Regions from separate parts of the Salmonella sp. FC25216 genome, predicted to be linked through region 1. Evidence: riboswitches for the same ligand, from Rfam matches in the RefSeq annotation. Region 1 holds a riboswitch; the other holds the start of a gene.

Region 1 (4,696 bases):
CTGGCGGCGTACTGGCAGGACTGGCGTCAGGCTGGTCGCTCGCGGATGCCGTGCTGCTGGGAAATGCGGTGGCAAGCTGGGTGGTCAGGCATCGCGGCGGCGACTGCGCGCCCACGCGCGAGGCGCTACTCCTCGCACACAAAAACGTATAGGTCGCTACGACAATAACTGATGCTGTATTCAATAGGCCGCTGCTGCTGATCGAACGCCACCTGCTTAATCACCAGCACCGGCACTTTACCATCCATTTGAATATGCGACTGAAACTCATCATCCGGCATCCGGGCGCTGACGCGAGATCGGGTACGCTGAGGGTAAATGTGCTGGCGACGAAAATAGTCATACAGAGAAATGCCAATCGCGTCGACATCATGAATCAGATGCGCGGGCACCCAGGACTCTTCAATCGATACCGCGTCCTCATCAACATAACGAATACGTTTGAGTAAAAAGACGTCGCTGCCTGTGGGGATCGCCAGATGCTGCGCGACCTCATCCGGACAACTTACCACGCGTTTGTTAACCCATAGCGTATCCGGTTTTTTACCGCGCAAGACAACCTGCTGAGAAAACCCCCGCGCCTCTTTCAGGGAATACTCAAAGATATTATTGATTTGCGTACCGTAGCCGCGGGCGCGCGTGACGACCCCCTCTTCTTCCAGCGCCTGCATCGCTTTCCGTACCGTGATACGCGAAACGCCGGTAAGCTGGCTGAGATCGCGTTCGCCAGGCAAAATATTACCGTGCTCAAGAATACCGCTGCGAACGGCATCCTTTACCGTCTGGGCGAATTTCATGTATAGCGGCGTATTATCCGCCGCTGAAATTCGTTCATTCAGTTGCGCGATGAGCCGGGTATGCGCTTGTTCCATTTATCTTTTCCTGACGACGGGTCTGTAGGCAGTATACTACCACCACGCGTGGAAATGATGTACCGGACCAATGCCCTTCCCCACTTCCAGCGTATCCGCCTGAGCCAGCGCCGCCGAAAGCCATGCCTTCGCCTCGTTTACCGTCTCTCCCCAACTGCAATGCCGGGGCCGTAACGCCGCCAGCGCCGCCGACAGCGTACAGCCCGTCCCATGCGTATTTTTGGTACTCACACGCGGCGCGCTAAAACGCTGCTCGCCCTCACGGGTAAAGAGCCAGTCCGGGCTTTGCGCATCCTCTAAATGCCCGCCTTTCATCAATACCGCCTCACACCCCATCGCCAGTAATGCCCGCCCCTGCGCCAGCATCTCCTGTTCCGTACGCGCATGGGGTGCATTCAGCAACGCTGCGGCTTCCGGCAAATTAGGCGTAATCAGCGATACCTGCGGCAACAGCCGGACGCGTAATGTTTCTACCGCGGAGGGCGAGAGCAGCGGATCGCCGCTTTTCGCCAGCATCACCGTATCCAGCACCACATTACGTACATGATGACGCTGTAGTCGTTCCGCCACGACCTCGACAATATCGGTTTCCGCCAGCATCCCGATTTTCGTGGTATCAATGCGCACATCGCTGAACACGGAATCAAGTTGAGCGGCGACAAAGTCCGGATCTATCCGGTACACCGACTGTACGCCACAGGTATTTTGCGCCACCAGCGCGGTAATGACCGAACAGCCATATGCGCCCAGCGCGGAAAAGGTCTTGAGATCCGCCTGGATACCGGCCCCGCCGCTGGGATCGGTGCCAGCAATCGTCAGCGCGTTAATTCTCTTCATTGGCGCGCCTCCACATCCAGATGATATAGCGCATCAAGAAAAGCCGGGATGAAGCTGCCCGGTCCCTCGCTACGCACTGCCGCGGCCTGGCCTGCCAGTTTCATCCAGCAGCAGGCCGACGCGACATTGTCCAGCGCGGCGCCCGGTAACGCGCAACTGGCGGCAACGACCGCCGACAACGCGCAGCCGGTGCCTACAATGCGAGTCATTAACGGATCGCCGCCGGGAATGCTCAGCGTGCGCTGACCGTTAGTGACGTAATCTACCTCTCCGGTGACCACAACGATGCAGTCTATCTGACGCGCCAGCGCCTGCGCCGCAGGCAGTGCGGCCAACGCCGCTTCAGTGGTATCTACGCCGCGTCCGCCCAGCGCCATGCCGGCTAACGCCAGGATTTCCGAGGCATTGCCGCGTATTGCCGCCGGGCGCAGGGACAAGAGCTCCAGGCAAAATCGCCGACGGAATTCCAGCGCGCCCACCGCGACAGGGTCGAGCGTCCACGGCGTTTTGGCATCATAAGCGCTTTCTACCGCAGCACGCATCGCGTCAGCACGTGAGGCGGTTAATGTTCCGACATTAACCAGCAAGGCGTTGGCGATGGCGGCAAACGGTCTGGCCTCGGCAGGATCAATCACCATAGCGGGTGACGCGCCCAGCGCCAGCAGCGTATTGGCGGTAAACGTTTGTACGACGTCATTCGTCATACAGTGCGTAAGCGGGGAGAGCGCGCGAAAGTGTTTTAACGTATGTGCCGCAAGCGTACGGCAGTGCAGGTCAGGCTGCATGGTTCAGCTCCTGCCCGCGTGAAGAAGGGACACGAGCAGTGTCAGACTTCCCTACGCTGGCATTATCCAGATCAGGTGGTACGGGTATTTCTCAGCCTTCATAAAGAAGGGCACCCCGAGTCGTGAAGCCCCGCCGTGTTAAGCGGGGTTTCGCTATTAAGCATACTGTCTGCGCCAGGCAATGTAAATTTACAGCCAGTGGCGGATGATAATTTCAGTGTTATCAGATAGTTCTCAAAACCTATTCGGTTCTGGCAAACTTGCTGCCGGATATGTTGCTGCACGACGCTTTCGTTTACACTTTTTACGAAAAGGGGCGTGAGATAACAAAATAGCGCTTGTCAGATGCGCCACCAGCAGAAATGATACACACGACGTTAACTGACCCGCATATGTGGAGGGTAAAAGTATGAAAAGTAAGTTGCTGCCTTGCGCGCTGTTGCTTGCAACCAGTTTTGCATGGGCCGCCCCCGCGACAACGGGCATTGATCAATATGAGTTAAAGAGTTTTATTGCCGACTTCACACACTTCAAGCCCGGTGATACCGTTCCGCAGATGTACCGCACCGATGAGTACAATATTAAACAGTGGAAATTACGTAATCTGCCCGCGCCGGATGCCGGTACCCACTGGACCTATATGGGCGGCGCGTATGTGCTGATTAACGATGCCGATGGAAAAATCATCAAAGCCTATGACGGCGAGATTTTTTATCATCGGTAAAAAAAGCACGTACTTTCTTGACGAAAGTACGTGAAACAGGGGAAATCATCATTACGCTAATTAGTCATAGGATACGGCAAATATAACTTTGCTTTGGACTTCGCCAGGCTGTAGTGCTTCCCCTGTTATACGCACGTATCTCGCGGTAATGGGGAAAGTATACTGATCATTGATTGTCGCCATTTTCGTTAACCTGCTCATCAGAGCATCACCCCGTTTTAACGGCGTGGCGGCGGTGCCGTTATAAATCTGGAAACCAACGCCTTGGGCGCCATTGGTTATCGTGTTTTTCAGTATCGTTCCGTTGTCGTTCCAGTTGCCGCGCGCCACGTTAAAACTCACCGGGTTGGTGGTAACATTATAAACCCCGTCGCAATTGAGTACCAGATTTGTCGATCCCGTTTTACTGTTATTGCCGGACAAAATCTCATTTAACGTCGTATCCGGCATTTTTATTTCATATGTAGGCTGTGAAAAACGACAGGTGGTGGGCTTGTGTTTGACGGTAAACGTCAAATATTGGGAGTAGGCATTATCATTGCTAAACAACCGCAGGGCAGAACACACTATCCACGCCAAAATATTTGAGTTACATGAATTATTAGATAAAAAATTAACCGCAGGCTTAGATAAGCTGAACGAATTACCGTATACTTTCTCGCCATTATCTGAACTATATGACATTGCGGCTACGTACGATGCTTTAAGGGTCATTTGTTTATTATTCAGAGTATCATCTACCGAATAATTTTTAACTGAGGCAATTCTATCACTGCCTGTATTAACAGGAAAATCTGAACTTTCAAGTGTCAGTTTGATAAAAATTGACTGACTACTGGCACTATCTTTTATTTCAACGATATAGTCTTGTAAACTTGTCGCATAGTACATTTTATCGCCTGTCGTATTGCAGTCAAATGATCCTTGTAAATTGGGATTAAAATTTACCGTTGTTGATCCCGTTGTTAAATCCAATGTAATAGGTTGCGTTGCGCTCGTAGTTCCTTTCGGCGTACATTTTGCTTGTCCCAACAGCGGGATTAATAGTAAAAACAAAAACCCATATTTTTTCATAAACGCATCCCTTATCGGCAAATATAGACTTTATTCTCATTAATCACCTTCTCAAAGGTGATGGTACAGAACTGCCTCTGCTGTTTATTCACCGCGACACGTACCGACGCGGGAATATCATTGGTGCGAATAAATAACCGACTACCCTGACCTACGAGGCCGACGTTATTACCCGCGTTATCTTCTACCTCATAGCCGAACGATAAAGGAGAACCATCCGGACGCCGGGCGAGGAAGTACCAGGGTTTACGTCGATCGGTCTCAAATTCCGCCAGTACCACCGCGCCACGATAAGGCACTGCACCCTTGCGGTTGCCCAATAACGCAACATCGCTATCACTGTTGGAAAGATCCAGCATCAGCATATTTTCGCGATACGGCGTTAAGCTGTCATAAATAGCGTA
Region 2 (4,696 bases), on a different contig from region 1:
CCCCACCCAAAACGGCTGCGCGCCCACTTCGCGACTAAGAAACAGGCTTAACGTCGGCGCCTGAAGCGCGCCAGCGACGCCCATCATAAAAGCGACCAGCATAAACGCCGCATAAATCCCGTTGAGACGCCGTCCCATCGTCGTAATCCAGAGCATAGTAAGTCCTTTAAGCGCAGCCGAAATAAAAAAAGCCAGCAGGTATTATCTGCTGGCGGGTGATTTTAGGCTATAGCCTACACCAATACTCAGTCACACATGATGTCTGCAATTGGCTTCAATCGGTCGCCTCCCACTGCATCAGTTCTGCGAGCATTTTTAAGCGTTGCGGCGCGCTCAGGCAAACCAGCCAGGACGTTTTTTCCGTCGCGGCAAAATATCTCAACCAGAACTGGTACATAGCGACCTCTTCCTCTTGCTTCATCGAAAGGTATTATTGGCCTAATATAGGGATAATAAAATTGCTGAGTTTTTCATCGGAGTTCCCCTTTTATGCCCTCAGGTCGCCTGCAACAACAATTTATCCGTCTCTGGCAATGTTGTGACGGTAAAACGCAAGACACCACGCTTAATGAGCTGGCGGATCTGCTGAACTGTTCCCGTCGCCATATGCGTACGCTGCTAAATACGATGCAGGCGCGCGGCTGGCTAACATGGGAAGCGGAGGTTGGACGCGGAAAGCGTTCGCGTCTGACGTTCCTGTATACCGGACTGGCGCTACAACAGCAGCGAGCGGAAGACCTACTGGAACAAGATCGAATCGATCAACTGGTACAACTGGTTGGCGATAAAAGCGCCGTCAGGCAAATGCTGATTTCCCATCTGGGACGCAGCTTCCGCCAGGGGCGGCATATTCTGCGGGTTCTTTACTATCGCCCGATGCACAATCTCCTGCCGGGAACCGCATTACGTCGCTCGGAAACCCATATTGCCCGGCAGATTTTCAGTTCGCTCACGCGGGTAAATGAGGAAAACGGGGAACTGGAAGCGGACATTGCGCACCACTGGCAGCAAATTTCCCCTTTACTGTGGCGCTTCTACCTGCGCCCCGGCATTCATTTTCATCATGGTCGCGAACTGGAGATGGAAGATGTCATCGCCTCGCTGACGCGTATCAATACGCTTCCGCTTTACTCGCACATTACAAAGATAGACTCCCCTACCGCGTGGACGCTGGATATTCATCTTTCCCAGCCGGATCGATGGTTGCCGTGGCTGCTGGGCCAGGTCCCGGCGATGGTTTTGCCACGGGAGTGGGAAACGCTGACTAATTTCGCCAGCCACCCTATCGGCACCGGGCCTTATGCCGTGCGGCGTAATACGCCAAACCAGCTCAAGATACTCGCCTTTGATGACTACTTCGGCTATCGGGCGTTGATAGACGAAGTGAACGTCTGGGTACTGCCGGATATCAGTGAAGAACCGGCCTGCGGCTTGATGCTGGAAGGGCCGATACAAGGTGGTGAAAAAGCGATAGAAAGCCGTCTGGAAGAGGGGTGCTATTATCTGCTATTCGACGCCAGAACGCCGCGCGGCGCGCATCCACAGGTCAGAGAATGGGTGAGCCATGTCCTCTCCCCCACCAATTTACTCTATCATGCCGATGAGCCACTACAGCAGCTCTGGTTCCCTGCCTATGGGCTTTTACCGCGCTGGCATCACGCCCATCCAGGCCCAGGCGAAAAACCCGCCGGGCTGGAAACCCTCACGCTGACCTTCTATCGCGAACACATTGAGCACCGGGTTATCGCCCGTATCATGAGCGCGCTTCTGGCTGAGCATCAGGTGCATCTGCATATTCAGGAGATCGACTACGATCAATGGCACGCCGGCGAGATCGAAAGCGATATCTGGCTCAATAGCGCTAACTTTACTCTGCCGCTGGATTTCTCGTTGTTCGCGCACCTGTGCGAAGTACCGCTCTTGCAGAACTGTATTCCGCGCGACTGGCAGGGCGACGCCGCGCAGTGGCGCGCTGGCGAAATGAACCTGGCAAACTGGTGCCAGCAACTGCTGGCCTGCAAAGCGATTGTGCCGCTGATCCACCACTGGCTGATTATCCAGGGACAGCGCAGTATGCGCGGGCTGCGTATGAATACCCTCGGCTGGTTTGATTTTAAATCGGCGTGGTTTGCGCCGCCAGATCCTTAACGCCAGCTCTTGATTGCTGCCCGGCAACAAAATCACTACACTAACGCCGAACTCAACGGGGTGCCGCGCCCGTGCGTGCGCTGAGAAAATACCCGTCGAACCTGATCCGGATAATGCCGGCGAAGGGATTTGAGGCTACCTCTCAAGTCCTTTGCCACTCTTTAACTGAGGTGCAAAGTGTTAAAAAAATATCTTCCGCTTTTACTCCTGTGCGCGGCGCCTGCCTTCGCCAAACCCATTCTCACCGTCTATACCTACGACTCGTTCGCCGCCGACTGGGGGCCAGGCCCGGCGGTGAAAAAAGCGTTTGAAGCCGACTGTAACTGCGAGCTAAAACTGGTGGCGCTGGAGGATGGCGTTTCGCTGCTCAACCGCCTGCGGATGGAGGGGAAGAACAGCAAAGCCGATGTGGTGTTGGGGCTGGACAACAATCTGCTGGAAGCGGCTACGCAAACTAAACTCTTTGCTAAAAGCGGCGTGGCGAATGAGGCGGTCAAGGTGCCCGGCGGCTGGAAAAACGACACATTTGTTCCGTTCGATTACGGCTATTTCGCCTTTGTCTACGATAAAAGCAAGCTGAAAAATCCGCCGAAAAGCCTGAAAGAACTGGTCGAGAGCGATCAAAAATGGCGGGTGATTTATCAGGACCCGCGTACCAGTACGCCAGGGCTGGGGCTATTACTGTGGATGCACAAAGTCTATGGCGATAACGCGCCGCAGGCCTGGCAAAAACTGGCGGCCAAAACGGTCACGGTGACGAAAGGCTGGAGCGAAGCCTACGGTTTATTTCTGAAAGGTGAAAGCGATTTGGTGCTCAGTTACACCACCTCGCCGGCATATCACATTATTGAAGAGAAGAAGGACAATTACGCCGCCGCGAACTTCAGCGAAGGTCATTACTTACAGGTAGAAGTAGCGGCGCGTACCGTCTCCAGTAAGCAGCCGGAACTGGCGGAGAAATTCCTCAAATTTATGGTTTCTCCAGCGTTTCAGAACGCCATACCAACCGGCAACTGGATGTACCCGGTAGCGGACGTCGCCTTACCGGCAGGGTTTGAATCATTGGTAAAACCCGCCACAACGCTGGAATTCACGCCGCAGCAGGTTGCAGCACAACGCCAGGCATGGATTAGCGAATGGCAACGCGCCGTCAGCCGTTAATTCCCGGCTGGCTAATTCCGGGGCTGTGCGCCGCCGCGCTGATGATAACCGTCGCTCTGGCGGCCTTTCTGGCGCTTTGGCTGAGCACGCCGTCGGGCGCATGGTCGACAATCTGGCGGGATAGCTACCTGTGGCATGTGGTGCGCTTCTCATTCTGGCAGGCGTTTCTGTCCGCGGTGCTGTCTGTGGTCCCGGCGGTTTTTCTCGCCCGCGCGCTTTATCGACGCCGTTTTCCTGGACGTCTGGCACTGCTGCGTCTGTGCGCCATGACGCTGATTCTGCCGGTACTGGTTGCCGTGTTCGGCATTCTTAGCGTGTATGGCCGCCAGGGCTGGCTGGCCTCGCTGTGGCAGATGCTGGGGCTTCAGTGGACATTCTCCCCCTACGGCTTGCAGGGCATTTTACTGGCGCACGTCTTTTTTAATCTGCCAATGGCGAGCCGCTTGTTGCTGCAATCTTTGGAAAGCATTCCCGGCGAGCAGCGCCAGCTCGCCGCCCAGCTCGGTATGCGCGGCTGGCATTTTTTCCGTTTTGTCGAATGGCCGTGGCTGCGCCGCCAAATTCCGCCCGTCGCGGCGCTGATTTTTATGCTCTGCTTCGCCAGTTTTGCGACGGTCCTGTCACTCGGCGGCGGCCCGCAGGCCACCACTATCGAACTGGCTATCTATCAGGCGCTCAGTTATGACTACGATCCCGCCCGCGCGGCGATGCTGGCATTAATCCAGATGGTCTGCTGCCTGGCGCTGGTGCTGCTAAGCCAGCGGTTAAGCAAAGCGATTGCGCCGGGGATGACGCTGACGCAGGGCTGGCGCGATCCTGACGATCGTCTCCACAGCCGTCTGACGGACGCCTTATTAATCGTGTTGGCGCTGCTGCTGCTGCTTCCGCCGCTGGTCGCCGTGGTGGTCGATGGCGTCAACCGCAGCCTGCCGGAGGTGCTGGCGCAACCTATTCTGTGGCAGGCTGTCTGGACATCACTACGCATTGCGCTGGCGGCGGGCATTCTGTGTGTGGTACTGACCATGATGCTGCTGTGGAGTAGCCGCGAATTACGCCAACGCCAGCAGGTATTCGCCGGACAAACGCTGGAACTCAGCGGGATGTTGATCCTCGCGATGCCGGGGATCGTGCTGGCGACGGGCTTCTTTTTATTGCTCAATAATAGCCTCGGCTTACCGGAATCCGCCGACGGCATCGTGATTTTCACCAATGCGCTCATGGCGATCCCCTACGCGCTAAAAGTCCTGGAAAACCCAATGCGCGATGTTACCGCCCGTTACGGAATGCTGTGCCAGTCATTAGGAATTGAAGGCTGGTCGCGGTTAAAGATCGTGGAGCTGCGAGCACTGAAACGTCCACTGGCGCAAGCGCTGGCGTTTGCCTGCGT

Evidence for each region. A riboswitch is a leader RNA that binds a small molecule or an ion and turns the genes downstream of it on or off. The one in region 1 is predicted to bind thiamine pyrophosphate.
Region 2: another riboswitch for thiamine pyrophosphate. It lies ahead of thiB (thiamine ABC transporter substrate binding subunit); the one in region 1 lies ahead of thiM (hydroxyethylthiazole kinase).

The regions. Positions count from the first base shown of each region.
Region 1 covers NZ_JBDGON010000009.1:119,449-124,144, reverse strand. The annotation lists gene AC3G3F_RS18430 (PfkB family carbohydrate kinase) at 1-152, shown strand, start outside; gene AC3G3F_RS18425 (GntR family transcriptional regulator) at 126-872, opposite strand; gene thiD (bifunctional hydroxymethylpyrimidine kinase/phosphomethylpyrimidine kinase) at 909-1,709, opposite strand; gene thiM (hydroxyethylthiazole kinase) at 1,706-2,494, opposite strand; TPP riboswitch at 2,526-2,622, opposite strand; gene rcnB (Ni(II)/Co(II) efflux transporter accessory subunit RcnB) at 2,904-3,218, shown strand; gene AC3G3F_RS18405 (fimbrial protein) at 3,279-4,292, opposite strand; gene AC3G3F_RS18400 (fimbrial biogenesis outer membrane usher protein) at 4,304-4,696, opposite strand, start outside.
Region 2 covers NZ_JBDGON010000001.1:153,004-157,699, forward strand. The annotation lists gene AC3G3F_RS00675 (sugar efflux transporter) at 1-156, opposite strand, end outside; gene sgrT (glucose uptake inhibitor SgrT) at 275-397, opposite strand; gene sgrR (HTH-type transcriptional regulator SgrR) at 490-2,148, shown strand; TPP riboswitch at 2,195-2,294, shown strand; gene thiB (thiamine ABC transporter substrate binding subunit) at 2,326-3,309, shown strand; gene thiP (thiamine/thiamine pyrophosphate ABC transporter permease ThiP) at 3,285-4,696, shown strand, end outside.